4 regions of the Ensifer sp. SSB1 genome follow, and region 1 is predicted to be linked to each of the others. Evidence: riboswitches for the same ligand, from Rfam matches in the RefSeq annotation. Region 1 holds a riboswitch; each other region holds the start of a gene.
The links. A riboswitch is a leader RNA that binds a small molecule or an ion and turns the genes downstream of it on or off. The one in region 1 is predicted to bind thiamine pyrophosphate.

Region 2: another riboswitch for thiamine pyrophosphate. It lies ahead of thiC (phosphomethylpyrimidine synthase ThiC); the one in region 1 lies ahead of thiO (glycine oxidase ThiO).
Region 3: another riboswitch for thiamine pyrophosphate. It lies ahead of thiD (bifunctional hydroxymethylpyrimidine kinase/phosphomethylpyrimidine kinase); the one in region 1 lies ahead of thiO (glycine oxidase ThiO).
Region 4: another riboswitch for thiamine pyrophosphate. It lies ahead of thiB (thiamine ABC transporter substrate binding subunit); the one in region 1 lies ahead of thiO (glycine oxidase ThiO).

Annotation. Positions count from the first base shown of each region.
Region 1 covers NZ_JAEPRP010000045.1:15,134-22,410, forward strand. The annotation lists gene I8N66_RS13585 (amidohydrolase family protein) at 1-630, shown strand, start outside; gene I8N66_RS13590 (thiamine phosphate synthase) at 672-1,277, opposite strand; gene I8N66_RS13595 (thiazole synthase) at 1,274-2,047, opposite strand; gene thiS (sulfur carrier protein ThiS) at 2,051-2,248, opposite strand; gene thiO (glycine oxidase ThiO) at 2,245-3,216, opposite strand; TPP riboswitch at 3,377-3,497, opposite strand; partial or broken gene bioB (biotin synthase BioB) at 3,908-4,923, shown strand; gene I8N66_RS13615 (8-amino-7-oxononanoate synthase) at 4,920-6,065, shown strand; gene bioD (dethiobiotin synthase) at 6,062-6,700, shown strand; gene I8N66_RS13625 (adenosylmethionine--8-amino-7-oxononanoate transaminase) at 6,697-7,277, shown strand, end outside.
Region 2 covers NZ_JAEPRP010000021.1:33,162-40,438, forward strand. The annotation lists partial or broken gene I8N66_RS07780 (ATP-binding protein) at 1-417, shown strand, start outside; gene I8N66_RS07785 (sigma-54 dependent transcriptional regulator) at 421-1,785, shown strand; TPP riboswitch at 1,883-2,011, shown strand; gene thiC (phosphomethylpyrimidine synthase ThiC) at 2,101-3,924, shown strand; gene I8N66_RS07795 (hypothetical protein) at 4,408-4,950, shown strand; gene I8N66_RS07800 (Zn-dependent hydrolase) at 5,120-6,358, opposite strand; gene I8N66_RS07805 (M20 aminoacylase family protein) at 6,388-7,277, opposite strand, start outside.
Region 3 covers NZ_JAEPRP010000204.1:4,610-11,886, reverse strand. The annotation lists partial or broken gene I8N66_RS32460 (glycosyltransferase family 4 protein) at 1-743, shown strand, start outside; gene thiD (bifunctional hydroxymethylpyrimidine kinase/phosphomethylpyrimidine kinase) at 888-1,697, opposite strand; TPP riboswitch at 1,907-2,009, opposite strand; gene I8N66_RS32450 (helix-turn-helix transcriptional regulator) at 2,186-2,416, opposite strand; gene I8N66_RS32445 (hypothetical protein) at 2,556-3,239, shown strand; gene I8N66_RS32440 (hypothetical protein) at 3,420-3,851, shown strand; gene I8N66_RS32435 (amidohydrolase) at 4,104-5,258, opposite strand; gene traA (Ti-type conjugative transfer relaxase TraA) at 5,462-7,277, opposite strand, start outside.
Region 4 covers NZ_JAEPRP010000003.1:35,121-42,397, reverse strand. The annotation lists gene I8N66_RS01135 (thiamine diphosphokinase) at 1-397, opposite strand, end outside; gene I8N66_RS01130 (GNAT family N-acetyltransferase) at 482-967, opposite strand; TPP riboswitch at 1,106-1,223, shown strand; gene thiB (thiamine ABC transporter substrate binding subunit) at 1,273-2,301, shown strand; gene thiP (thiamine/thiamine pyrophosphate ABC transporter permease ThiP) at 2,309-3,934, shown strand; gene thiQ (thiamine ABC transporter ATP-binding protein) at 3,931-4,650, shown strand; gene I8N66_RS01110 (M48 family metalloprotease) at 4,953-6,464, shown strand; gene I8N66_RS01105 (RNA polymerase factor sigma-32) at 6,683-7,277, opposite strand, start outside.

The sequences.
Region 1 (7,277 bases):
ATCATGGCCCATGCGGAAAACAGCATCGGGGCCGGCTGCGGCTACGGCAACCTTGCAAGCCCCGCCTATTGGAAGGATCTGCTCGACACCAACCAGTACGACAAGCTGCGGATCAATCTCGCGCATTTCGGCGCTTTCGACGAAGTCATACGCCCGGGGGCGCCGACGGGCGTGATGGTCTCCTGTGCCCAGGACAAGTTTTCCGGGCCGCCGACCTGGGAGGACATCATCGGCAGGACGATCGATCACGAGCGTCGCCCCAACCTGTTTGCGGATCTGAGCTATCTCAGTGAATTGGTCAGCAGCGACGACAAGAACCTCCATGCAGAGATCCGGCAGCTGCTGGACAAATGGCTTGATGACTACGACCCCGACGCCCGTCACCTCATGTTTGGCACCGACTGGTCGATGATGGCGCTGGAAAAAGATTACAACGCCTATGTATCGAGGATTGCCGAGCAGCTGACGCTCGCCAGCGTCAGCGACGAGCACCAGCAGAACATCCTCTGGAAAAACGCCTCGCGCTTTCTCGGGATTGACCGACCGGGCAAGACGCGCGACCGCCTCACGGCCTATTGCGACAGACACGGCCTGGGTTCGGCCTGGCTTTCCGAACTGGCGATTGCCTGAAGCAGCGTTGCGGCGTCAGGTGACCCTGCCGTTTGTCTCGATCAGCGCCATGGGGCCGTGCGTGCAATCCATTCGCGTGTCCGCCCCTCGGGGTCGATATTGAGCGTGATATCGGTGACGACGGCGGCGCTGTCCGCGCCGTGCTCGAAGACGCCGGCGATCCGCTCGATGTTGAGGCCGCCGATCGCAACGAGCGGCAGCGGCTGGACGCGTTCCCGCCAGGCGGAGAGCCGCGGCAACCCCTGCGGATCCCATTTCATCTGCTTCAGGATCGTCGGATAGATCGGCCCGAGCGCAACATAGTCGGGTTTCGCGGCAATCGCCGTCTCAAGCTCTGCCTCGTCGTGGGTGCTAAGGCCGAGCTTCAGGCCGGCTGCGCGGATCGCGGCAAGATCCGCCTCCGCCAGATCCTCCTGGCCGAGGTGGACGAAGTCGCAGCCTTCGGCGATCGCGAGGCGCCAGTAGTCGTTGACGACAAGCTGGCAGCCATGACGTTTGCAGACTGCCTTGGCCGCACGGATCTCGTCGCGAAGCTCCGCTTCCGGGCGGTCTTTGACGCGAAGCTGCACCAGTTTGACGCCGAGCGGCACCAGCCGCTCGATCCACCGGGCGCTGTCGACGATGAGGTAGAAGGGATCAAGTTTCACGCAAACACCGCCTTTCCGATGACGGGGGTGGAGGGGACGGCAAAATCGCGTGGCTCCAGCATGCCGGCCTCAAAGGCGTCACGTCCTGCATCGATCGCCCGGGCGAAGGCCGCGGCCATGAGAGCCGGTTTTGCTGCGCCGGCAACGGCAGTGTTCAGCAGGACCGCGTCGAAGCCGAGTTCCATCACCGTCGTTGCATGCGACGGGCGGCCGATGCCGGCGTCGACGATCAGCGGCATATCTGGAAAATGCGCCCGCATGGCCCTGAGCGCCGGGAGGTTCTGCGGCCCCATGGCACTGCCGATCGGCGCGCACCAGGGCATCAGCACCTTGCACCCGGCCTCAACGAGCCGCTCGCCGACCACCAGATCGTCGGTCGTATAGGGAAAGACCTCGAAGCCTTCGGCTGAGAGAATGCGTGCGGCCTCCACCAGCCCGAAGACGTCGGGCTGGAGCGTATCCTGATGGCCGATCACCTCTAGCTTGATCCAGTTCGTGCCGAAGACTTCGCGTGCCATCTTCGCCGTCAGTACCGCTTCCGATACCGAGTGGCAGCCGGCGGTATTCGGGAGCACATGCACGCCGAGAGACCGGATCAGTTCGAAGAAGGCGCCGCCCTGGCGGCCGCCGGCGGTTTCGCGGCGGAGCGAAACCGTGAGGATCTCGGTCGTAGACGCGCGAACCGCGTCTTCAAGGGCGGCCGGCGAGGGGTAGCGGGCGGTACCCAGAAGCAGGCGCGAGCGCAAATCCTGTCCATAAAGCGTCAGCATGTCTCAGCCTCCCTTCATCGGTGAGAGTATTTCGATCCGGTCGCGATCGCTCAGGGCATGGGCCGAGCGATCCGTCCGATGTACCAGCTCGCCGTTGACGGCGGTGGCAAGCCAATCGCCTTCAAAGTCGAGTGCGGCCAGAAGTTCGGCAAGGTTCGCGACTGCGAGGTCGTGATCCTCGCCGTTGACGATCAGTTTCATGCGGCATCTCCCTTCAGGTTCCGGGCAAGGGCAAGATCCGCCGCCTCCTCGGCCAGAGCTGGCGAGAGCAGGAAACCGTGGCGGTAAAGCCCGTTGAGCGTGATGGTGTTTCCAGCGCACATGACGCGCGGCAGGTTGTCGGCAAAGGCCGGCCGGACGCCGGTTCCGGTTTCGATGAGACGCGCTTCGCCAAAGGCCGGGTGCAGCGTGTAAGCGGCGTTCAGGAGTTCCATCAGTGAGCGGGCGGCAATCGGCCCGCCATCGTGGGTTTCGATCATGGTCGCCCCGCACATGAAGAGCCCATCGCCGCGCGGCACGATGTAGAGCGGGATGCGCGGATGGATGAGCCGAACCGGTCGCGACAGCTCTACTTCGCCTGTCTGCAGATAGAGCATCTCGCCGCGCACGCCGCGCAGGCCGGCAATGGCGCCGATCCGAGACGCGCCGCCACAGTCGGCGATCATATCGTGGCCGCTGCCGTCATCCGTCTCTTCGACGAAGGCAACGCCACGCTCGACCAGCTTTTGCCGCAGCAAGACAAGTGCCCGGCGAGGATCGATATGTGCTTCGCCGGGAAAGAACAGCGCCTGCTGGAAGCGCCCGGCAAGCGCCGGCTCCAGCCGCGCGATCGCCGCTGCGTCAAGCCATTCGAAGCCGGACGTGCGCGAAGCGAAGCGCTTGAGTTCGCCGGCATCTCGTGCCGGGGCGACGACCAGCGTGCCGTTGCGCGATACTTCGCCCGGAAGCGCCCGGTCCCACCAGTCGATGGCGCCGATGCCGCGCGTCAGTACCGCTTCCTCGGCACTTTCGCGCTCGCACCAGGGCGCCAGCATGCCGCCGGCAAACCAGGATGCTGCACCGCCGAAGTCCGCCTGCCGCTCCGCAACGGCAACTTCGACGCCGCGACCATTCAGTTCATGCGCCAAGGCCAGTCCGACGACACCGGCGCCTTTGATCAGGACGCGCATGGTCAATGCGCCCCACGGTGCGGAACCGGCCGCCGGCCCGAAAGAAGCAAAGTCGCGATGATGATACGCACTGCCGAGGCTCCATAGTTGGAGACCCAGTTCGCGCCGTAGGGGATGGAAGGACGCCTTGCCGCGATAGGCTCGCGCGAACGCGAATGCGGCAGCGATGTCTGCACCGTCCCTACGCCAGTATGAACTGGATCAGGTTCAACGGGTCACTGCGCCGCGGAAACCGCCTGGCAGAATCTCAGCCCCTTGCCGGGACACCCCTGGTGAATGCTTCAAACTGAACGGCTGGACCGGATTTTGTCAAGAGCCGCCGATGCGAGCATCACGCCGAGTGCCTCCAGCCAAAATTATCTATAAAAATTGGATGAGGCATAAGTTGCTGAGTCTCTGCGTTGTTGAGGCGGCTCGCGTCGATAGATCTGCAGATGAGTTGGGAGGAAAGCTCATTAGAGCAGGATGTTGCGAGTTCATTGCTGCTATCCCGAATTCAATTCACCGAGCGGAAAACGATGCCGTTTGTTGCCTTCATGTCACCTGCTGGATCGTGATATTGCATCCTTGGATTGCTTAATTGCGCACGTGACTACTTAAAAGTGGTTGCCCTAACCCGTCCTTGTGAAAATTATAGATAATTATGGATTCTATCTATTTTACTGGTTCGCGAACGGGGAAATGAACACACATGCTCGACGTAAACAGTTCGACCGAGTCGACTTCAGCCACCGCTAAAGCGACCGAGCCGCGTTGGATTCTGGCTGATGCAAAAAAAATCTATAATCTGCCGTTCAACGACCTCCTCTATCGCGCGCAGTCCGCCCATCGCGCCGCGTTCGACCCAACTCCATCCAGATGAGCCGCCTGCTGTCGATCAAGACCGGCGGCTGCGCGGAAGATTGCGGCTATTGCAGCCAGTCGGCGCATTACCCGACCGGGCTCAAGGCGTCGAAATTGATGGAAGTCGAGCGGGTTCTTGCGGAAGCGAGGAAGGCGAGGGATGGCGGCGCGACACGTTACTGCATGGGCGCCGCCTGGCGCAGCCCGAAGGAGCGTGACATGGAGGCGATCGTCGCCATGATCAGCGGCGTGCGGGCACTCGGCATGGAGACCTGCATGACGCTTGGCATGCTGACCCCGGAACAGTCCGAGCGGCTCGCCGACGCCGGGCTCGATTACTACAACCACAATGTCGATACGTCGGAGCGCTTCTACGGCGAAATCATCACCACCCGCAGCTTTGCCGACCGGCTGGAGACGCTCGCCAATGTCCGCGACGCCGGCATCAAGGTCTGTGCCGGTGGCATTCTCGGCATGGGCGAGACGGCAGACGACCGGATCTCGATGCTGGTAACGCTCGCCAATCTGCCGGTGCCGCCGGAAAGCGTGCCGATCAATATGCTGATCCCGATCCCGGGCTCGAAGCTTGCCGATGCCGCACCTGTCGATCCGATCGATTTCGTTCGCACCATCGCGCTGGCGCGCATCCTGATGCCGCAGTCGCATGTCCGGCTTTCCGCCGGCCGCACCGATATGAGCGACGAGACGCAGGCGCTCTGTTTCTTTGCCGGCGCCAATTCGATCTTCGTCGGCGAGACGCTGCTGACAGCCGACAATCCCGGCGAGGATCACGATGCGTCCCTGTTCCGCCGCCTCGGGCTGAAGCCGATGGCACTTGCGGCAAAAGAGGACGCGGCCGAATGACCGTGGCCCTCCTCGCGCGCCACGAGAAGACGCTTAGCGGCCTCGATCGAAAGGGGCGCCGACGCGAACTGGTCGTCGGCGGTGGTATGGATTTCACCTCCAACGACTATCTGGCGCTTGCCGGATCGCCGCGCCTGAAGGCGGCAATCGCCGCAGCGATTGAACGCGGGGTGCCGGTCGGGTCCGGCGGCTCGCGGCTGTTGCGCGGCAATCACGAGGAACATGAGGCGCTGGAGGCGGAAGCGGCGACGTTCTTCGGCGTGCCGCGCACGCTGTTCTTCGCCAGCGGCTACGCGGCCAATGCCGCCTTGTTTTCGATGCTCCCACAGCGCGACGATATCATCGTTCATGATGCCTTGATCCATGCGAGTGCTCACGAGGGTATTGCTGCAAGCAAGGCGGTCACTCGTGCCGTCGCGCACAACGATGTCGACGCGTTCGCAGATACGATCAGCCGGTGGCGGAAGGCGGGCGGCATGGGGCATCCGTGGATTGCCGTCGAAAGCCTCTATTCCATGGACGGCGACCGGGCGCCGCTTGCCGATCTCGCCGCGCTTGCTGAGCGGCACGATGGCTTTCTTGTGGTCGACGAGGCACATGCGACCGGCGTCTTCGGGCCGGACGGACGCGGGCTGACGGCCGACTTGGAAGGTCGGGAAAATCTCGTGGTGCTGCACACCTGCGGCAAGGCGCTCGGGGTTTCCGGCGCTCTCATCGGTGGGAGTGCGGTGCTTTGCGACTACCTTGTCAATCGTGCCCGCAACTTCATCTATTCCACCGCGCCGTCGCCGTTGATCGCGGCCGCCGTCCGTGAAGCGCTGGCGCTGCTGGCGGATGAGCCGCAGCGCCGGGAAGAGTTCGATGGCCTCAGGGCCTTCGCCAATCAGGCCCTTGCCAAAACCCTTGGCATCGAAGGCAGCGGCTCGCAGATCCTCCCCGTTATTGTCGGAGACAACGGCCGCACTGTACGGATTGCCGCGCGGATGCGCGCCGAAGGTTTCGATATCAGGGCGATCCGTCCGCCGACCGTTCCCGAGGGGACCGCGCGGCTTCGGATCGCGATCACGTTGAATGTCGACCGGCCGATGATCACGCGCATGCTGGAGCGCTTGAAGGTGGCGATGGCGGAGGAGCGGCCATGACGCCCCGTTTCATCATAACCGGCACGGATACCGGCATCGGCAAGACCCTATTCTCTGCAGCCCTGACCGATGCGCTTTGCGGCTGCTACTGGAAGCCGGTGCAGTCGGGCCTCGACGAAGAGACCGACAGCGAGGCTGTCGCCCGGCTCGGTCGGATCCCGCCCGAGCGCATTCTGCCCGAGGCCTACAGGCTCAGAACGCCCGCATCGCCACACCGCTCGGCGCGTATCGACGGTGTGTCGATCGCGCCTGAAAGCCTCTTGCCGCCGGCGGTGATCAGACCGCTGGTCATCGAAGGCGCAGGCGGGCTCCTGGTACCGCTCACCGAGAAAACGGTCTTTGCCGATCTGTTCGCACGCTGGCAAATCCCGGTGATCCTTTGCGCCCGCACCGGGCTCGGCACGATCAATCACACGCTGCTGTCGCTCGAGGCGCTGCGCCGCCGTGCGATCCCGGTCCTTGGTGTCGCCTTCGTTGGCGACGAGCAGGCGGATAGCGAGGCGATCATCGCTGCATTGGGCGCCGTGCGCCGGCTCGGGCGGCTGCCGCGGCTCGATCCGTTGACGCCGGATCGCCTGCGGCAAGCATTTCGCGACAATTTCGACATCGACGATTTTAAGCAGGTGCCGGCATGAGAACGTCCGCAGTCTGGTACCCCTTCACCCAGCATGCGCTGGAGCCGACGATGCGCCGCGTCGTCCGGACCGAGGGTGCCTATCTCCTCGACGAGGACGGCGCGTCGATCCTCGATGCGATCTCGTCCTGGTGGGTCGTCACCCACGGTCACCGCCATCCGGCGATCATGGAAGCGATCCGCCAGGCCACGGAAACCCACGACCAGGTCATCTTCGCGGAATATACCCACGCCCCGGCGGAAGAACTGGCAAGCGGGCTGATCGAGATCGCGCCCAAAGGGCTTGCCCATGTATTCTATTCCGACAGCGGCTCGACGGCGGTCGAAGTCGCGTTGAAGATGGCGCTCGGCTTCTTCCACAATCTCGGCCGGCCGCGAAACCGCATCTGCGTGCTCGAACATGGCTATCACGGCGACACGGTCGGTACGATGTCGACAGGTGAACGAGGCGTCTTCAACGCGCCTTACGCGCCGCTGCTTTTTGCCGTCGATCGGCTGCCGTTTCCGGAGGCAGGCCGGGAGCAGGCGACGCTCGATGCCTTTGAGGCAGCCTGCAGCTCCGGCGAAGTGGCTGCCCT
Region 2 (7,277 bases), on a different contig from region 1:
GAGGGCGCGCTGATGCTGCTGCGCAGCCGCTTTGCCGGCCGCATGGATGCGATCGTCATCGACCTGCCGGAAAACGGACTCAGCGTTTACGGCAGCCGCATCCGCCTCGAACAGGTGCTGATCAATTTGCTGCAAAATGCGCTGGAAGCGCTGGGTACGCGCGGCGATGCCGAGATCCGCGTGCACTGCGCGGACGGACCCTCCGGCACCGTTTCGCTTGTTGTTGCCGACAACGGCCCCGGCATTCCCCAGCATATCCGCGAGGATCTGTTCACGCCGTTCAATACTTCCAAAGATGAAGGGCTCGGCCTTGGCCTTGCCATCTCCAAGGAGATCGTCGCCGATTATGGCGGCGAGATCGCCGTCGAAACCAGCGACAAGGGCACCGTCTTCACGGTTCGCCTGAAGAGGGCCTGAGCAATGCAGCCGACCGTCTATCTCGTCGACGACGACAACCACCTGCGCAAGGCGATGACGCAGACGCTGGAGCTCGCCAACCTTACCGTCGCCTCGTTTGCCAGCGCCGCCGAAGCGCTGGAGACGCTCGACGCAAATTTCGACGGCATCGTCGTCAGCGATATCCGCATGCCGGGCATCGACGGCTTGGCGTTCTATCGGCGCATCGCGGCCTTCGACGCGGACCTGCCCGTAATCCTGGTCACCGGCCATGGCGATATTCCGATGGCGGTGCAGGCCCTGCAGGACGGCGTCTACGACTTCATCCCAAAACCCTTTGCCGCCGACCGGCTGGTGCAGAGCGTGCGACGTGCACTCGAAAAGCGAAAGCTCGTCATGGAAAACCGCGCGCTGAAACGGGCCGCGGAGGCAGCCGGAGACAGCCTGCCGCTGATCGGCCAGACGCCAGTCATGGAACGCTTGCGCCAGACGATTCGGCACATCGCCGATACCGATGTGGACGTGCTGGTCGCCGGCGAAACCGGCAGCGGCAAGGAAGTGGTCGCGACCCTGCTCCACAACTGGAGCCGGCGCCGCAACGGCAACTTCGTGGCGCTGAATTGCGGGGCGCTGCCGGAAACGGTGATCGAAAGCGAACTCTTCGGCCACGAACAGGGCGCCTTTACCGGCGCCTTGAAGAAGCGCATCGGCCGGATAGAGCATGCGAACGGCGGTACGTTGTTTCTCGACGAGATCGAGGCGATGCCGCCGGCAACGCAGGTGAAGATGCTGCGTGTTTTGGAAGCGCGCGAGATCACGCCACTCGGCACCAACCAGGTGCGACGGGTCGATATCCGCGTCATCGCTGCTGCCAAGATCGATCTCGGCAATCCGGTTGAGCGCGGCGATTTCCGAGAAGATCTCTACTTCAGATTGAATGTCGTGACGCTATCGATCCCGCCTCTGCGCGAACGCCGCGACGATATCCCGCTGCTGTTCTCGCACTTCCTGACCCGGGCAGCCGAGCGCTTCAGGCGCGACGTACCCATGATCTCGCCGGCTGCGCAACAGCACCTGATGACCCATGCCTGGCCCGGCAATGTGCGCGAACTCTCGCACTTTGCCGAACGGGTGGCGCTTGGTGTCGAAGGCCCACTCGGACAAGCGATTGCGCCTGCCAAACAGCCGGGATTTGCGCTACCCGAACGGCTCGAACGCTATGAGGCGGAAATCCTGAAGGAGGCGCTGCGCACCCAGCGTGGCGACGTCAAGGCGACGATCGAAGCGCTCGGAATTCCGCGCAAGACCTTCTACGACAAGCTCCAGCGCCATGGTATCAACCGCGCCGACTACGCTGAGCGGTCGGCACCGGATAAGGCCGACCGCTAGCGCCAAACTCACTTCCGCAAACACACGTATTAGGTGCATCTTCATCGACAGGCGAATTCGCGCTTGACGTCCCGGGCCGATCAATGGCTATGATCTAGGCATTCACCAGGGGGGTCCCGCAAGGGGCTGAGATTCTGCTGGATGGTCGGCTTGCCGGCTATAGCGCAGTGACCCGTTGAACCTGATCCAGTTCATACTGGCGTAGGGACGGTGCAGATATCGAAGCCAGGATTCCGTGCGTCCAGCATCTGGCGGAGCGTCTTTCATCTTTCCGGCATCAGAACTGGGTCTCCAATCGCAACTTGGAGCCTCGTCATGAATATTGCCACCAAACCTACTCCCCTCTCGGTCACGCAAGGCCCGCTTCCCGCCTCCCGCAAGATCCACAAGCCGGGCATCCTTCACCCGGATATCCGCGTACCGATGCGCGAGATCGCGCTGCACCCGACCTCGGGCGAGCCGCCGGTCACGGTCTATGATTCCTCCGGCGACTACACAGCCGACGACGCCGAGATCCGCATCGAGGACGGTCTGCCGCGGCTCCGCCGCAACTGGATCGTCGACCGCGGCGATGTGGAAACCTATGAGGGACGCACCGTCCGCCCGGAGGACAACGGCTTTGTGAGCGGAGACCGGCTGACGCCGACCTTCCCGTTCCAGCACGCACCGCTGAAGGCAACGGCTGGCCGCGCAGTGACCCAGCTTGCCTATGCCCGCGCCGGCATCATCACGCCCGAAATGGAGTTCGTCGCCATCCGCGAAAATCTCGGCCGCGAGGCGGCGCGGGCGAAGGTCCGCGACGGCGAGAGCTTCGGCGCCCACATCCCCGACCATGTAACGCCGGAATTCGTTCGCCAGGAAATTGCCAGCGGCCGGGCGATCCTGCCCGCCAACATCAACCACCCGGAATCCGAACCGATGATCATCGGACGGAACTTCCTGGTGAAAATCAATGCCAATATCGGCAACTCCGCCGTCACCTCGTCTATGGCCGAAGAGGTCGAGAAGATGGTCTGGGCGACCCGCTGGGGCGCCGACACGGTCATGGACCTCTCGACCGGCCGCAACATCCACAACATCCGCGAATGGATCATCCGGAATTCACCGGTTCCGATCGGCACCGTGCCACTTTACCAGGCTCTGGAAAAGGTCAACGGCATTGCCGAGAACCTCACCTGGGAAGTCTATCGCGACACATTGATCGAGCAGGCCGAACAGGGCGTCGACTACTTCACCATCCATGCCGGCGTCCGCCTGCATTACATCCCGCTCACCGTCGATCGCGTCACCGGCATCGTTTCGCGCGGCGGCTCGATCATGGCCAAGTGGTGTCTGCACCACCACCGCGAAAGCTTCCTCTACGAGCATTTCGAGGAGATCTGCGACATCTGCCGCGCCTATGACGTCTCCTTCTCGCTCGGCGACGGCCTGCGCCCGGGCTCGATCGCCGACGCCAACGACGCCGCGCAATTCGCCGAACTCGAAACGCTGGGCGAACTTACAAAGATCGCCTGGGCCAAGGATTGTCAGGTGATGATCGAAGGCCCCGGTCACGTCCCGATGCACAAGATCAAGGAGAACATGGACAAGCAGCTCACCGTTTGCGGCGAAGCGCCGTTCTACACGCTCGGACCGCTGACGACGGACATCGCACCGGGCTACGACCACATCACCTCGGGCATCGGCGCGGCCATGATTGGCTGGTTCGGCACCGCCATGCTCTGCTACGTCACGCCGAAGGAGCATCTCGGCCTGCCCGACCGAAATGACGTCAAGGTGGGTGTCATTACCTACAAGATCGCCGCCCACGCCGCCGACCTCGCCAAGGGCCATCCGGCCGCTCAGGTGCGCGACGACGCGCTCTCGCGCGCCCGCTTCGAGTTCCGCTGGGAGGACCAGTTCAACCTCTCTCTCGACCCGGAGACGGCCCGCAACTTCCACGACGAGACCCTGCCGAAGGAGGCGCACAAGGTCGCGCATTTCTGCTCGATGTGCGGCCCGAAATTCTGCTCCATGCGGATCTCGCACGACATCCGGGCCGAGGCGCAGAAGGAAGGGCTGGAGGCAATGGCGGCGAAATACCGCGAAGGCGGCGACCTCTACATGCCGGTGGAAGGGGCGGCTGGCGCGGCCGAGTAGACGCAAAGACACGCTGAAGGGGCCAGTCACGGCCCCTTCAGTTCGCGCAGGACTTCCGTCCAGCGCCCCAGAGGCGGAAGCGGTGATCGCCAACGGACTCCTTCGCCGTCATGCTCGGGAGGGGCGAGCGTGCACCTTCCGCTCGATCCCATCGAGAAGCACGCTGGCATCGGCAAAGGTCATGCGGCTCCATATGTTCGCGCAGATTGTGGCCGACGCCTTCACGGCGGGCTAGGAAGATCGCCGCTGTGGGGCTGGCGACCATCTGCGCGTTGTGGTCGCCGCCATGGGCCCCGCACCCTGCGCACCACTTCACCCGTCACCCGTCACCCGAATAACTTGTCCCCGCGTCGATTGAGCGGTATGCAAAGTTCACGCGAAAGTCGCTGTCGGCGAAATTCATTCGCAATGAATTGCCGTCTCTGCCGCGCAGAAGGTCTTGCAAAACGGCGCAAGTACGCCGTTCGCACAAGGAGTAAAGACTTGAGGTCACGCCTGCTGAGACTGACGGCTCTGACGATGGGAGCCCTTGCACTCGCCGGTGGCCTCCCGCGCGACGGGCGTTTTGCCGCGGGCTTTTCCTGGATTTCCGCCGCCCATGCGGACGACGCCGATGTCGACGGCGGGAATGGCGAAGGTGCTCCGGGCGGCAGCGACCAAGGCGGCGAAAACATCGGGAGCGGCGGCACCGAGGGTGGCGGCGATGGGGGTGGCGGCGATTGGGGCTCCGGCGATGGTAGCGGCGCGGGCGAAGGACCCGGCGGGACCGGTGCAGGCGGCGGCGGTGGCGCCATCGACGGGGTTGGCGTCTTTGACGGAGATAGCGAGCGCCACTCATCCTCTTCGCGCGACGGGCGGGATTATGGACCAACCGGCAGCGCATGGCACGGCGGCAGCAGTTTCCTCAACCTTTTCCGCCGGACGCCCGAAGGGCCTATCGAGGGGAACCGGCCAGAGTCTTCCCCCGGGCAGAAGAGCGATACGGGATCCAGCAAAAGCGCAGGTCACACGAAAAGAGAGCCTTGAAGAGACGTCTGCTTCGTCACGACGAAGGGTGACGTGACGTGCGCAGTTTATCGCGGACGCAGAAACGCCTGTGTCTGGATGCCCGGGCCAAGCCCGAGCATGACGGCGCAGAGGGAGGCGCGATATCGATCCCGTTCAATCAACGAACGCGCAGAGTCCCTATCCCCCTCTAGCGACCACTCACCATCCACTCGACCACATCGAGGAGCACGTTGGCGCCGGCGACGAGCTCATCCGGCTCCGTGTGTTCACGCGGATTGTGGCTGATGCCATCGCGGCTCGGAACGAAGATCATCGCCGTCGGCGCAATGCGGGCGATCATCTGGGCGTCGTGGCCGGCGCCCGAGGTCATGCGCCGGCTATTGAGGCCTCGCGCGCTGGCCGAAGCCTCGATCGTCGCGACGATGCCCTGATCGAAAGCCACCGGCTGGAAGCGTGCAAGCCGCTCGACCGAGATCTGGACACCCTCTTCCGCGCCGATACGCGCGAGAAAGTCCGACAGCGCCGCTTCGAGCACCAGCAGTCGTTCCTCGTCCGGATCGCGCAGATCGACCGTGAAGACGGCACGCGACGGGATGACGTTGATCGCGTCGGGCTCGAAACGCATGGTGCCGATGGTCGCCACGCTCGGCGCGTTCGAGCGGGCGATATGCTCGCGCAGGAAGAGACTGACGCGGGCGGCGGCGAGACCGGCGTCGGAGCGCATCGCCATCGGTGTCGTGCCGGCATGGTTGGCGACACCATCGATCGTCACGCGCTGCCAGGAAATACCCTGCAGGTTCTCGACGGCACCGATTGCAAAGCCCTCGCGCTGCAGCACCGGCCCCTGCTCGATATGGAGCTCGACATAGGCGTGGGGCTTGAGGAAACCCGGCTCGACATTGCCGGCATAGCGAATCCGCTCGAGTTCCTCGCCCAGCGACGAGCCATCCGTGCCGATGGTCGCGAGCGCCGGCTCCAGCGGCAGGCCGCCGACATAGACGAGCGAGCCGAGCATGTCGGGCGCAAAACGCACGCCCTCCTCGTTGGTGAAGGCGGCAACGACGATCGGCCGCGTCGGCGACACGCCACGCTCCTTCAGCGTCTCGATCACTTCGAGCGCGGCAAGCACGCCGTAACATCCGTCATAGATGCCGGCATTGATGACCGTGTCGATGTGCGAGCCGAGCATGACCGGCGCTTCGCCGCTATTGCCCTCGTCGCGCCAGATGCCGAAGATGTTGCCGATGCGGTCGACCGCAGCGTCGAGTCCTGCCGCCTCGATCCAGGCGATGAGGCGATCGCGACCGGCCTTGTCGTTGTCGGAGCCGGCCAGCCGGGTCAATCGGCCCTCAGCATCGCGACCAAGTTCGCCAAGCTCGCGGATGCGCCCGATCAGGCGCGCAGCATTGATGGAAGGAAATGGCATCTCTGTCCTGTTTTCATGCGGATTTCTGTTCATGACAGGGCGTCGGCTGGCGCCAGTCTCTGCCGGATAATCTCGGCGTGGTAGCGCGCGCCGAAGATCAGGGCATCGTCGTTGAAGTCGTAACGCGGATTGTGCAGCGGCGCCGACGCCTCGCCGTTGCCGATGAAGACGAAGCAGCCCGGCACGTGCTCGAGGAAGCGCGCGAAATCCTCCGAGCCGGTCATCGGCTCGGCGGCCGTTGCGACATTCCCGGTGCCGAACACCGCTTCAGCCGCGGCAAAGGCGTGGCCGGTCAAGGCCGGGTCGTTGATCAGCGGCACGAACTCGCGCGTATAGTTGACCTCGACCTCGCAGCCATAAGCATCCGCCGTACCTCTGGCGATCACGCGCATCTCCGCCTCGATTCTGGCGCTGACCTCCGGGCGGAAGCTGCGGGCGTCACCGAGGATGCGGGCGAGACCGGGCAGCGCGTTGCGCGTGCCGTCGGTCAAAAGCTCGGTGACCGAGACGACACCGATATCCGTCGGCGACAGGCGGCGCGAGACGATCGTCTGCAGATTGACGACGGTGGCACAGGCGGCGACCAGCGTCTCGTTGCCCCAGTGCGGCCGCGCCGCGTGCCCGCCAACGCCTTTGAGCACGATTTCGAAATTGTCCTCCGCCGACATAATCGCGCCGACGCGGGTCTCAAAGCGGCCGATCGGCAGCCCCGGCATGTTGTGCAGGCCGTAGATTTCGTCGAAGGGAAAGCGTTCCATCAGCCCGTCGTCGAGCATCGCGAGCGCGCCCTTGCCCCACTCCTCGGCCGGCTGGAAGATGAAGCACGCGGTACCATCGAAGCCGCCGTCTTCGGCAAGCATCTTGGCGGCGCCGAGCAGCATGGCCGTGTGACCGTCATGGCCACAGGCATGCATGGTGC
Region 3 (7,277 bases), on a different contig from region 1:
TGAATCTTGCCGACGCCTTCATCGCCCCGAGCGCTTTTCTCGCCAATCGCTATGTCGAGTGGGGCATCGCCGCCGAGAAGATCTTTGTGATCGAAAACGGCATCGTCATGGGTGAAAAGACGCCTGCGCGTGAGTTGCCCGCACCGATCGCACGACGTAACCGATTTGCCTATTTCGGTCAGATGACCCCCTTCAAGGGGGTGCATGTGCTGATCGACGCTGTTTCGCGCGTACCCGAGGAGATCTGGGGAGACGATTCGACGCTGATGATCTTTGGCGGCAACCTCGAACGCCAGCCGACCGACTATCAGGACCGCGTCGCGAAACTGATCGAGGATGCCGGCCGCCGCGTCCGCTTCTACGGCGCCTACCAGAACCAGGACATGCCGCGACTAATGCGCTCGGTTGATTGGGTGGTGATGCCGTCGGTCTGGTGGGAGAACTCCCCGGTCGTCATTCAGGAAGCCCTGCATCACGGCCGACCGATCCTGTGTTCAGATATCGGCGGCATGGCCGAGAAAGTTCGCGACCGCCTGGACGGCTACCATTTCCGGGCCGGCAGCGCACAAGACCTTGCCGATCGGCTTATAGACGTGCTGAGTACGCCGCGATCCTGGGACAACCTCCGGGCAACCCTCAGGCGCCCGATGAGCCATGTCGACTGTGGCCGCGAGCATGTCGCGCTCTACCGAAAACTGCTCAAGGCAGAGCAGCCGGCTCACGCCAGCGCCGCGGTAGCCTGAACCAAAACGCGCGTCCTCCGTTACTCATCTTGTGTTTGCAGGCGACGAGCTTCCGGCTTCCGATCCGGGAATTCTGTTGCCCTTTAAACAATGCAATAGCCTAGTTTCCTAAAGCTAAGCATGAACAAGGCTCCGGGAATGGAATTAATCGCCGCTGGACCCCCACCACCGATGAAAGTGATGGACCGGCCCCCGCCCCTGCCCGATTTTCAAAGCGGCGCCGGCAACAAGCGCCTCATGCAGATAGGTCTTGGCGGCCACCACCGCGTCTTCAAGCGTCTGCTGGCGAGCAAGACCAGCGGCAATTGCGGCTGACAGCGTGCAGCCGGTGCCATGATCGTTCCTCGTCTCGACCCGCGGACGCACCAAGCGCAACGGTGTATCCCCACTAAAGAGGATATCCACCGCCTCGTCGCCCTTCGCATGTCCGCCTTTCATCAGCACTGCACGCGCACCATACTTCAGAAGCATCTCCGCCTGACGCGCCATTTCCGCCTCGTTCTCCGCAATCGCGCGTCCTGTCAACAACGCCGCTTCGGGCAAGTTCGGCGTCACGATGAGGCCAAGCGGCAGCAACTCCTCCTTGAGCGTCGCGATCGCATCCGCGCGCAACAAGACGTCACCGGAAGTGGCAATCATCACCGGATCGATGACTGCCATCTGTTGATAGCGCTTCAGGCCGGATGCGATCGCGGCAATGGTCTCCTGGCGGGACACCATCCCGATTTTCACTGCACCAACGGCGAGATCTGAAAACACGGCGTCCAACTGCGCAGCAACGACGGCCGGAGAGATATCCTCGACAGCCGTGACACCCCGGGTGTTCTGCGCCGTGACAGCGGTAATCACGCTGGCTCCATAGACGCCAAGCGCCGAAAACGTCTTAAGATCCGCCTGGACGCCGGCGCCACCACCTGAATCCGAGCCTGCGATGGTAACGGCGATAGCGGTCATGGCTGGTTCCACCTGGGAGCAGAGGTACCCTCAAGATGCCGGGTGCTTCCAAGTATCAGCGAGGAAACCGAATGATCAAGACCAGGCATCGGTTGGCTCGTCTCTCGGAATCCTACCTCGCAATATTCCACACTCTGTGCAGGCACCAACGATCTCCCAAAAACAAATGACGGAGATCCAAATGAACGGCGGAGACGCGGCTGATGTGCCAGATAGGCCCTTGCCGTTCCTCCGCCGGTATGATCCGGATCAGGTTCAAGGGTCTGGCTCGCCGCCGTCTCAGCACCGTCAGGTGCGCCCCTCGGCAACGGAGGAAGCTAGGGGAGCGCGGGAGGTGATGTCAACTATTGGCGATCAACATTGCATCACCGTGTTCCCCACCACGTCCGCAGCTGCCACAAGTATGGTCAGCGGCGCTGCCGCAAAGTCGCTCCAATGCGACACTAAGACGGTTCAGCGTGAATCTCGATCGCGTCGTTGCCTTTGATTTAGGCTCTTGGTTTGGAAAAGCGGACACCGGCGCCGCCACCGTTTTCTGGGATGAACTCTATACCAGCTTTCTCAAAAGCCGATCGGACGACGTCGATGGTCGCCTCTCGAAGCCGCTCGCCGCGCTCTAGTCTAGCGATTGTATCGGGCGACACGCCGGCATTTTTCGCTAGATCCCGTGTGCCCCAACCCAGCGCTGCGCGCGCCATCTTACATTGAATCGGCATCATTTCGTAACACCGATACGATTTTCTATTGAAGTGCACTGCATTACTCGTTATCGTATCCCTGTTACGAGTTCCACGCCGTTTCTGGTATGAGGTACCACAAGCGGCCTAGACCCAAATCTAGCTTTAGAGAGCTTGGATCATGGCTGATTCTGAGAATAGCAGAACTATGCCTGCAATTATGCGTGGAAAAGAAAATCCGCAGGGCGGCGCTGCAGAAAATATGCCCCGTCTGATCGACCGCAGAAACCTGCTTCCTGTTGCTTCACGCGTGTTAAACGCGCAGGTCGCGGAAGTCGGCGGTCAGCGACGAGCGAGCGGGCCCACGCCTGTAAGGGAAATGTGGCCCCGGTGGTACGCTTGCCATCAACAGCGGGTGCGAGCGACGCGCCTTAGGCAAAAGGTCGAAGCGGAAATGCTGGAAATCGCGGGTGGCTTTCCGGTGGTCGAGCTGAAGCTTGCTGGAAACGATCCGCCCATCGTCGTCCAGTCCTTGCCCGGCATTAATCGACTGGCTAATCAACTGGACGCGGAGCGGCTGTCCGAGGCACGAGCCGAACTTCGTCGACGCAGGAAGCAATGGAAAGACGCCGACCAGCGATTGGGATACAGTGCGGCGGTCGCTCTGGAACAGGAGCTCGCGGAGCAAGCAGGGATATCCGGACGGGTTATGTGGATCACACGCCCCTCTTCGCTGACAGAAGTTACCGCAAAGCTTCATTGCTTAATCGTTATGCACGATCCCGACCTGAAGCTCGAAGATCCGCCCTGGCCAGAACTTCGGACGATGCTGAAGGATCTTGTTCGACTTGGAGAACGCACCTGAAGCGGCTGGAAGACGTTATGGAGTTGTTACGGCGGCAGATGAAACACACTCGAGGGCACGTTCCTCAACACGGTCGCCAACCACCAAATCAACCGCTTCCGTCAGAATGATGAAAGCTGCTGGCGATCAACAACGAAGCTGTCAGACGGAATTTTCACTCAATCTTGGAGAGCAACCTGAATGGGCCTTGCGTATCCTGGCGAAACAGCAAATGTCCGGGACATAATGAACTTGGCGGCGCAGTACAAAGACGCTGCCGTGGAGCTTGGTCAGGGGCTATCTAAACTCCACCGCATCCCACAACGTCTTCTCGCTCTGCATTCGATCGAACTCTATCTAAACGCTCTTCTGCTTTCCAAAGGCCTCGACCATAAGGCGATTCGCGATTTTGAGCACGATCTTGGCGAGCGGACAAGAATAGCAGTAGAAGCGGGGCTCGTTCTGCGCAAACGGACGGCGGCGCACTTGGCAACTCTTTCCGCAAGCAGAGAGTATCTCATAATCAGGTATGGCCCAGAGCTATCGGCAACCCTCTCGCAGATTAACCGAGTTATGGCGACTCTTGATGAACTCTCGCAGAAGGTGCGAAGAATGTTGAGGGCTAAGTCTTGAGCGACCAGTTCGTTGTCTATTGCCCTTGACTGATAAACTGATACGAGCCAGTTACGTTCAGGTCGCGTCAATGATCATCGATGCGGAACTGTAAGGATTTAGAAGTGGACGGACTCGCCTTGATAGAACCTTCAGCTTCGACCTATAACCGCGCATCTCAATCTGGTTCTGACTACCGAATATTTTGACGCGATTACTTGGCAACGCTCGGGTCATTAGCGGCCTCGCACAATAGCTTCGAAAATAACATTTCTACCCCAGTTCGTTGCGGATCGCCCGCATGAACACCTTGGCACCGATGCCGATCAGATCGTCGGGAAAGTCATAATCGGGATTGTGCAAGCGCGCATGGTTTTCGCCGGCGCCGAGGAAGAACATCGCCGCTGGCGCCACCCGCCCGAAAAGGCCGAAATCCTCCGACCCCTTCATCGGCAGCACGCCCGCGCCCTTGTCATGGCTGACGCCCTCCTCGTCCATGGCCCGCTCGAGCGCGGTGACAGCAGCTTCCGCATTGCTGCACTGGTGGAACACGTCCTCGTAGCCGATCGCAACCTTCAGCCCCGCAGCACCGGCCTCCTTGGCGATCAGCGCCTCGGCGCGGGCCACGAGACCGGCCATGCGTTCGTCGGTCAGTGTCCTAAGCGTCGCCCAGATCTCGGCATGGCCGGGGCTGATGCCGAAGGCCGCCTCGCCGAGCCGCGCATGCGTCACCGTGACAAGCGTATAGGTCTCGTCGAGCGGCCCGTTGTTACCGAGCGCCGTCAGGCCGGCAAGCAGCGAAGCAACAGCAAAGGTCGGCGCAATCCCGTCCTCCGGCGTCGAGGCATGCGCCGTCTTGCCGGACAGCGAAATCCGCATGCCGCGCGAGGCGCAGTTGACCGGTCCGCCGCGCAGCGCCGCATGGCCGAAGCTTAATCCCGGAAAATTGTGCAGCGAAAAGACGAGATCCGGCTTGATCGTCGAAAATTTTGGATCGGCGAGCACGGCCGCCGCCCCCGCGCCGTTTTCCTCGGCCGGCTGGAACATCAGGATCGCCCGGCCCCTCACCGGGCGTTCGCGCCCGAGCCCCTTGGCCAGCGCCATCAGGATCGTCATGTGCCCGTCATGGCCGCAAAGATGCCCCTTGCCGTTGATTTGAGAGCGATGCGCGATCTCGGAAATCTCCTCGATCGGCAGCCCGTCGAGCTCGGCCCGCACCATGACGGTCGGGCCCGGCTCGCGGCCTTCATAGATTGCCGCCACCCCATGCCCGCCAAGGCCTGATATCACCGCATCCGGCCTCGTCTCGGCCAACGCCGTCACGATCGTTTCCGCCGTCTCCCGCTCCTCGCCCGAAACCTCCGGCCGCCGGTGCAGGTCGCGCCGAAAGGCAGTGAGTGCCTCGAGTTCACGGTCGACAAGAAACATAGCGGCACTCCATCTCAAAACTCCACGATCTCGTCCGAGCACTCTAGTGATTTATGGCGTTGGACAATGGGCCACCCTTCAGTCGAATGTCCAAAGCACCACCGCGGTAAGGCTACTCCCTACGGTCCAAGTTATCGTCCGATAAGCGACGCAACACAGGGTCGACGCACGCCGTGACCGTGTTCTCAATCGCGAAAGCTCTTTCACTTGAGAGACAACCCTTGCCTCCTGGTTTGCCGCAAAGACTCTGCCTGCTTGAGTGCAAGGGCCGTTCGCTCGTGGGCGGCGACTTGTTGTATCGTTCGCAAGGCACTCCAAGCCGTCCGCAAATCTGCCTTTTGAGCTTCAGTCATCCGGGATGCTACCTGGTTGAAGAGCTCTCCTTTGGCGTCTTTCGCCGCGATACCGAGAAAGGCGCGCTCACCAAACCGCTCGCTCACGGCCTTGGAGAACCGCTCAAGCTCGGCGCGCACGTTACTATCGCTATGCACGCCCTGGAGGGCGGTTTGCCCGTCACTGCGGCCAATCGCGTCTCGTGCTTGCATGAGCGCCTGCATCGCGCGTGACGACAGTGCCGGAATTTCGATGGCCAACTTCGTTCGCAGGGTCCGCTCTTCCGCTTGGTGTTTCCGTTCCGCCTGATGACGCAGCCTGAGATAGCATTCGAGGTCCCGTGAAAGTGCGCCCGCGTTAGCCAGAGCGCGTTCGCGGTCCTTTTTGTCCGACCGCCAAGCCAGCATTCCGCCTAATCCTCTAAGCGCACCGAATGTCTGGGGACTGACAGCAATCTTGGCGAGAGTAGAACTGGCAGCGCCTGCGTTCTTGAGCATAGCTTCGAAATCAATTGCGCGGAATGCCCTTTGCGGATCAGCGTACACTAGCTGAAAGCGAGAGCCCACTTCCTCCCATTGCTTCTTTAGAGTTGGGTCGATTGCAAGCCTCTCCTCAATTGCTTCTGCAAAAGTTTTAGGGAAACTCTTGATACCCGCAAGCATCGGAGTTTTGTCTTCGCCAGTACTCGATTGCCCCATTCGCGCGGAGGTCGTGCCGAGCCGAATGCTCTGGCCGACGGCCGCCAGCCTCTGAACAAGATCGCTGAGACGCTGCTTTTGCCTGACAGTCCAATCGATGCGGTCACGAACCAGGGTGCGTGCTACAGCCAGCAGATGCAGGCCCCGAGACTCGGAGAAACGAAGCGCATGCCTGTAGAGGGAACGATCTGTGTAGTCGAGCGTCGATTCCTTTGCGTTTGCGCGCGACAAAACTGAAACCAACCCGCCCGCTTTTTCGAAGGACCGCGCTCCATAGTAGATCGCTAGTTCTTCGCGATGCCGCGTCATACCAACGTAGGCGAGGTGGCGATCGAGTGATATTGAGGCCAGCATCTTTACGCTATCGACGGTGGTACCCTGGCTCTTGTGTATCGTTGTAGCGTAACCAAGATCTATATTTGGGTAGGTTCGGCTTTCAACTGTTATAGAGCGGCGGTGCTCTCGCTCCCCGACCTCGACAACAATGCGATTGGTGCCCGCCTCGAGCACCCGACCAATCATACCATTCTTGACGTCTAACATTCGGTCGTTTTTCAGGAAGACGATCTGGTCGCCAGGCGCAAAGTGCCGCACTCCCTCTTCCGCGGCATACGGAGACCCCTCGCCGACAATGCCGCGCTCAACCAATTTCGCTCGCGCCTTCTCGTTCAATATTCGAACGTCGCGGCGCAAATGCGCAAGGATCAATGTGGTTTTTGCGGGATCGTAGTCGCTATCCCAATCGGTGATCAGTCTTTCTACGGCTTCGGCTTTCAGCCCGGTGCTGATGATCCTGCCCTGGTTTTCGTAGGCGCTGACCGCGTCCGAGACTTGTCCGCGAGCCAGGGCCAGTGATGCGGTCTGCATCCAGTTTTTACGTTGGCGGTATATAGTTTCTAGTTCCGAGTAGCCGATCCGCTCTACAACGGCGCGGAAGGGTGCACCCGCCTCGATCGGCTGGAGCTGATCCGGATCGCCAACCAAGACG
Region 4 (7,277 bases), on a different contig from region 1:
CGCCCGAGGTCATCAGCACCGGAAGCCCACGCTCGGCAAGGGCGACAGCATGCAGCAGATGCATGAAGGCGTGGTCGCTGCGGGTGCCGCCGAGCGCGCCCGCGAAAATCAGCCGATCGGCGCCGCGCGATAGCGCTGCCTCAACCGCGATCTCGCCATCCGTCGCCGCCTTTGCCGCCGGATAGGGCTCGCGTGGAACGGAGGCGAACTCGGAAAGCAACGCGTCTTCGGTCGAATCGAAATCGCCGACCCAGACATCGGGTACGACGCCGAGCAAACGGGCATGGCGCATGCCGCCGTCAGCTGCAACGAAGCGGCTTCCGCTCAGCTGTCGTGTCAGCCGGTCGGTCAGCGAAAGGGCGCCGCCAAGCAGAATGGTGAAGGTCGATCGAGCCATGGCAAAGCCCATAGCGCAAAGGACCGCGGAAGGAAAACGAAGAAAACCGTTGGACGACCGGTTCTCGAAATTTTGCTGAAGCCGTCAGTGCCCTTCCGGCACCGGATCTGGAAACAGCATGCCGGCATAGATGCCCGGGGTCGAATCCGGAATCTCGAACGCACCGGCTACCCGCTCGTAGAACTTCGCCGGTCCGACGCCGCCGATGACTGCATAGCCATAGCCGGCCTCGCGCATCGCCGTCAGGCTGGCGATCAGCAGCGCCTCGCCAATCCCCTGGCCGCGCATGCCTTCATCGACGCCAGTCGGACCGAAGAAGCCGAGCGCGGTCACGTCGTGGCAGGCAAAGCCGACGATCTTTTCCTCGTGCACCGCGACATGCATGCGCGTCGGGGTGGAAGAGAAGGCCGCTTCCGCCTCGCCCGCCCAGCCGGCACCAAAGGTCTTCTCGATCCAGGAGACGACCAGGCGGCGCTCCGGCGCCATGGCACGGCGAATGCTGATACCCGCTCCAAGCCTCGACTGAGGCTGAGACGGCAGGGCGTAAAGTCGAACGAGCATATCTGGCATGGCGTTTCCTCCTCGCTGCAGTGGTGTAGCGCAGTTGGCGGCTTACGCAAATACGAGCCAATGCCCCGCTCCAAGGCGCCACTTTCGGCTCCCCCCAAACATCGCTTGCCATGGAACCAACGTGGCGGTAAATCTTTTGCCGCTCTAACGGGGTGCCTCCCGACCGCATAGCGGCCGGAGGCTGAGAGGCGTGCAACGCCAACCCGCGGAACCTGATCCGGCTCATACCGGCGGAGGGATTAGACGCGATCGGATCGATACGCCCTTTTCCCATGCAACAACGAACTTTGGGAGAGGTGCCTGCCATGTCCAATTTATCGCAACACAAACTGTTTAGCCGGCTAGCTCTGGCTGCTACCGCAAGTCTCGTCTTCGCCCACCATGCAACGGCAGCCGACAAGACGCTGACGGTCTATACCTATGAGAGCTTCATCACCGAATGGGGCCCGGGCGCCAAGGTGGCGGAAGCCTTCGAAAAGACCTGCGAGTGCAAGGTCAATTATGTCGGCGTCGCCGATGGTGTCGAATTGCTCACCCGCCTGAAGCTCGAAGGCGACGCCTCGAAGGCCGACATCGTGCTCGGCCTCGATACCAACCTCGTGGCGGAAGCCAAGGCGACCGGCTTCTTCGCGCCGCACGGCGTCGATGCCAAGGAGCTGAAGGTTCCGGGCGGCTTCTCCGACGATACCTTCCTTCCCTATGATTACGGCCACTTCGCCGTCGTCTACGATACCGAAACGTTGAAGACGCCACCGAAGAGTCTGAAGGAGCTCGTCGAAGGCGACCCGTCACAGAAGATCGTCATCGAGGACCCGCGCACCTCGACGCCGGGCCTCGGCCTGCTGCTCTGGGTCAAGGCCGTCTATGGCGACGAGGCCGGCGCTGCCTGGGCTAAGCTCAAGGACCGCGTTCTGACCGTCACTCCCGGCTGGTCGGAAGCGTACGGCCTCTTCACCAAGGGCGAAGCACCGATGGTGCTCTCCTACACCACCTCGCCGGCCTATCACATGGTCGCGGAAAACAACGAGCGCTACCAGGCGGCGGCCTTCTCCGAAGGCCACTACATCCAGATCGAAGTCGCCGGCATGACCAAGCATGCCAAGGAGCCGGACCTGGCAAAACAGTTCCTGAGCTTCATGACCGGGCCGGAGTTCCAGTCGATCATCCCGACGACCAACTGGATGATGCCGGTCGGCGTCACCAGCGAGCCGCTGCCGGATGCCTTCAACAAGCTGGTCAATCCGGAGAAGACCTTCCTGCTGCCGTCGGAAGAAGTCGCGAAGAACCGCAAGGCCTGGATCGACGAATGGCTTGCCGCCATGAGCAAGAGCTGAGGCCGGATTGTTCGCACTGCGCGAAAACCGCATGACTGTTGTCGCCGGGGCGCTCTGCCTCGGCGCCTTCCTGCTCTTCGTCGGCCTGGCGATCGCAGCCTTGCTCGCCCAGACCGCCGGCACGAACGAAGGCAACCTGTTCGACGCCTATATCTGGCGCGTCACCCGCTTCACGCTGCTGCAGGCAACCCTCTCGACGCTGCTGTCGGTGCTGTTCGCCATTCCCGTGGCGCGGGCACTGGCGCGGCGGCCTCGGTTCTTCGGTCGCATCTGGCTGTTGCGGCTGATGGCGCTGCCGCTCGGCCTGCCCGTTCTCGTCGGCGCGCTCGGTCTGATCGAGATCTGGGGACGCCAGGGCTTCCTCAACTCCGGCCTGCGCTGGCTCGGCCTCGAGCAGCCGATCAGCATCTATGGCCTGTTCGGCATCCTGCTCGCGCATGTCTTCTTCAACATGCCACTGGCAGCACGCCTGTTCCTGGCCGGGCTTGAACGCATTCCCGCCGAATACTGGCGTAGCGCCGCCAATCTCGGCATGCCGTCCCGCGCGCTTTTCCGCTTCATCGAATGGCCTGTCCTGCGTGGCTTGCTGCCGGGCGCGGCCGGCCTCGTCTTCATGCTCTGCGCCACCAGCTTCACGCTCGTGCTGACGCTTGGCGGCGGTCCCGCGGCCAGCACCATCGAGGTCGCGATCTACCAGGCCCTGCGCTTCGACTTCGACCCGCCGCGCGCGATCGCGCTATCCGGCCTGCAGATCGCCATGACCGGCGCACTGCTCCTCATTCTGCGGCGTCTGGCAACGGAGCCGGAAGAGGGCATGACCGGCGGTCGCACGGTTCGCCGCTTCGATGGCGCAAGGCCCGTCGCACGGCTTAACGATAGCGCCTGGATCATTCTCGCATTGCTCTTCCTCATTGCCCCGCTGATCGCGGTCGTCGTCTCGGGCCTGCAGGCCGATCTCCTCAAGCTTGCGCGCGATCCTAACGTGCATCGGGCACTGGTGACGAGCGCTTCGATCGCGCTTGCCTCGGCGCTCGCCTCCGTCGCCGTGGCTGCCGTGATGATTCGTGCTGCGGCCACGGTTACCGCCCCACGCCATACAGGCGCGTTGGCACGCGGCTTTGCCGGTACGATCGGCGCCAGCACCTCGCTGATCCTGCTGGTGCCGCCAGTTGTGCTCGGCGCCGGCTGGTTCCTGCTCCTCCGCCCCTTCGGCGATGTCGCGCGCTTTGCGCCTGTCATCGTCGTGGCGATCAATGCCCTGATGGCCCTTCCCTTCGTCCACCGGATCCTCGCGCCGGCCATGGCCACGCACGCGGCGCGCTCCGAACGGCTGACGGCAAGCCTTGGCATCCGCGGCTTTCATCGCCTGCGATGGATCGATCTTCCCGCCCTTCGCAAACCATTGCTGATGGCGCTCTCCTTTGCCATGGCGCTATCGCTCGGCGATCTCGGCGCGGTGGCCCTCTTCGGCTCCCAGGACATGGTGACGCTTCCCTGGCTGCTCTATAGCCGCATGGGCAGCTACCGCACCGCCGATGCGGCCGGCCTCGCCCTCTTCCTCGGGCTTCTCTGCCTGATCTTCACCATTCTCGGTACGGCGAATGACAGCCGGCGGGAAGGACGCACCGCATGACCGACCCCACCGCCGCCATCGAACTGCGCCATGTCGAGGTTCGTTTCGAAACGGCCGCGCTGCACTTCGATTGCACCATCGCCACCGGCGGCATCGTCGCCGTTGCCGGCGCCTCCGGTTCCGGCAAGTCGACGCTCTTCCACCTGATCGCAGGCTTTGAAGACCCTGACCGCGGCGAGATCCGCATCCTGGGCGAAGAGGCTGCCAGCAAGCCGCCCTCGGAACGGCCGATCTCCATGATCTTCCAGGACAACAATCTCTTCGCCCATCTCGATATCGCGACCAATGTCGGTCTGGGCATCAACCCGGCGCTTGCCCTGACGGACGAAGATCGAACGACGATTGAGGACGCACTTCGGCGCGTTGGGCTTGAAGGCTTCACACGCCGGCTGCCGCCCACGCTTTCCGGCGGCGAGCGCCAGCGTGTCGCACTCGCCCGCGCGCTCGTGCGGCATCGCCCTCTGCTGCTGCTGGACGAACCTTTCGCCGCACTCGACCCCGGCATGCGCGCCGGCATGCGCACGCTGCTCAGCGAGTTGCATGCGGAAGAAGGCAACACCATCCTGATGATCACACACCATCCCGAAGACGTGAAGGCGCTGGCCGATAGCGTGCTTTTTCTCGACCAGGGGCGTATCATTGCACACGATACACTCGACCGCTTCCTGGAGCGGCGTGACAATGCGGCGATCGACCGCTTTCTTGGCAACGCCTGAAGGGGGGCCTGGTTTCTCGTCGGCCCCAGCCGATTGCCACAATTTGACCGCGGCGCCATGCGACGCGCGAATTATCCGGCGAAGGCGTGAATATTCGCGCACCCGTTGCCGTGATACCACGGGGCAACTATTTCTACCGAGACAAACTAGGCAGGTGGCGCTGAAATCAGATACAGCAAGACCAGGGCTGAACAGTCGCGGCGAAGCAACGCTGCCGGACTGAAAAAGTAGGACTTTCAACGCTGTCGCTCCATCGACCCGCCGTATGCGGGCGGAGCGGCAGACGGGAAACGGGCTGAGGCATGGAGAGGCATACAGTCACACACGACCGGTTCCCGCCGAAGCGCGGACGGCTGCGTGCACGCGTCGTGGTTGCATTGCTTGCGACCACGCTTCTCTCCGCATGCCAGTCTGTGATCGAGCAATCCTACGAGCCGACGGTTTCGCCCTCGTCCAATCCGCAGATTGTCGACGAGGTCCAGAAGAACGATCCCCGCGCCAAGATGGGCGCACGTGAACATCCGCGCATCGTTGCGAGCTATGGCGGCGAATACAAGGATGCAAAGACGGAACGGCTGGTCGCCCGCATCGCCGGCGCGCTGACCGCCGTTTCGGAAAACCCGCAGCAGTCCTATCGCATCACCATCTTGAATTCGCCGGCAATCAACGCCTTTGCGCTGCCGGGTGGATATCTCTACGTGACCCGCGGCCTGCTCGCTCTTGCCAACGATGCTTCCGAGGTTGCCGCCGTCCTCTCGCACGAGATGGCGCACGTCACCGCCAACCATGGCATCGAGCGCCAGCAGCGCGAAGAAGCGGAAGTCATCGCCAGCCGCGTGGTCTCCGAAGTGCTGTCCTCCGATCTCGCCGGCAAGCAGGCGCTCGCCCGCGGCAAGCTGAGGCTCGCAGCCTTCTCGCGCAACCAGGAACTCCAGGCCGACGTCATCGGCGTACGCATGCTCGGCGAGGCCGGCTACGATCCCTACGCGGCCGCACGCTTCCTGGATTCGATGGCCGCCTATAGCCGCTTTACCGCCGTCGACCCGGAATCCGACCAGAGCCTCGACTTCCTGTCGAGCCATCCTAACGCGCCGCAGCGCGTCGATCTCGCACGCCGCCACGCCCGTGCCTTCGGGCCGGAAGGCACCAGCGGCGATCGCGGTCGCGACTATTACCTTGCCGGCATCGACGGCCTGCTCTACGGCGACAGCCCGCAGGAAGGCTATGTCCGCGGCCAGACCTTCCTGCATGGCCAGCTCGGCATCCGCTTCGACGTCCCGACCGGCTTCCAGATCGACAACAAGGCGGAAGCGGTTCTGGCGACGGGACCCGGCGATATCGCCGTGCGTTTCGACGGCGTGGCGGACACCGGAGGGCGCAGCCTGACGGACTACATCGCCAGCGGCTGGGTCACCGGCCTGCAGCCAGACACGATCAGACCGATCAGCGTCAACGGTCTCGAAGCCGCGACCGCACGCGCGTCCGCAGATCGCTGGGACTTCGACGTCACGGTCATCCGGATCGATAGCCGCATCTACCGCTTCCTGACCGCGGTTCCCAAGGGTTCGAATGCGCTGGAGCCGACCGCGAACCAGCTGCGCAGCTCGTTCCGTCGCATGACGCAGGGAGAGGCCCAGTCCTTGAAGCCACTGCGCATCCGCGTCGTGACGGTAAGACCTGGCGAAACGATCGCGACGCTTTCCGCCCGCATGATGGGCACGGATCGCAAGCTCGACCTGTTCCGGGTGATCAACGCGATGCAGGTCACCTCGACGGTGAAGCCGGGCGACAAGGTCAAGATCGTTTCTGAATAAGCAAGTGGTCGTGAGAGTAGGCGAGGCGGCCTCACAACGGGCCACCGCGTGCGCCGAGTCTGTGCAGGGCCGCGCCCCGCGAACGCATCACAGGCCGATTTGCGGCGAGGTAGGACGCTATCACTCATGCCGCGCAGGAATGCGGGCGGCTCGCGTTGCGACACGTGAGCAATCAAATAGGAAAAGCGCGGGTTGCGACGGAAAGATCGCGACGCGCTTTAGTGGATACCGGCGGTCAGGGCAGGCGCCTTGGTCGCAAGTGCTGCCCTCAGCTTTTCGAGTGCCCGGGTTTCGATCTGCCGCACCCGTTCCTTGGAAATGCCAAGATCGAGGCCGAGCTCTTCGAGCGTCGCACCATCCTCTGACAGTCGCCGTGCGCGGATGATCCGCATTTCCCTTTCGGTCAAGGCACCCAACGCATCGCGTAGCCACACGCGGGCACGCTCTCCGTCGATCATGTCGCTGACCTGTTCATCCGGCAGCGGCGCATCGCTGGCGAGGAAATCCAGCCGCTCGCCGCCGTCGGAATCGGCGCCGCCGACGGGCGCTTGCAACGAGGTGTCGCTACCGGAAAGCCGGGCATCCATAGTCTGCACATCGGCAATGCTCACACCCAGGGCCGCCGCGATCTCTTCATGCATCGCCTGCGATGTAAGCTGCCGGTCGCCCTGGGCCAGACGCGCGCGCAAGCGCCGCAGATTGAAGAACAGGGCCTTCTGGGCCGAACTCGTTCCGCCCCGCACGATCGACCAATTGCGCAGCACATAGTCCTGCATCGATGCCCGGATCCACCAGGTCGCGTAGGTCGAGAAA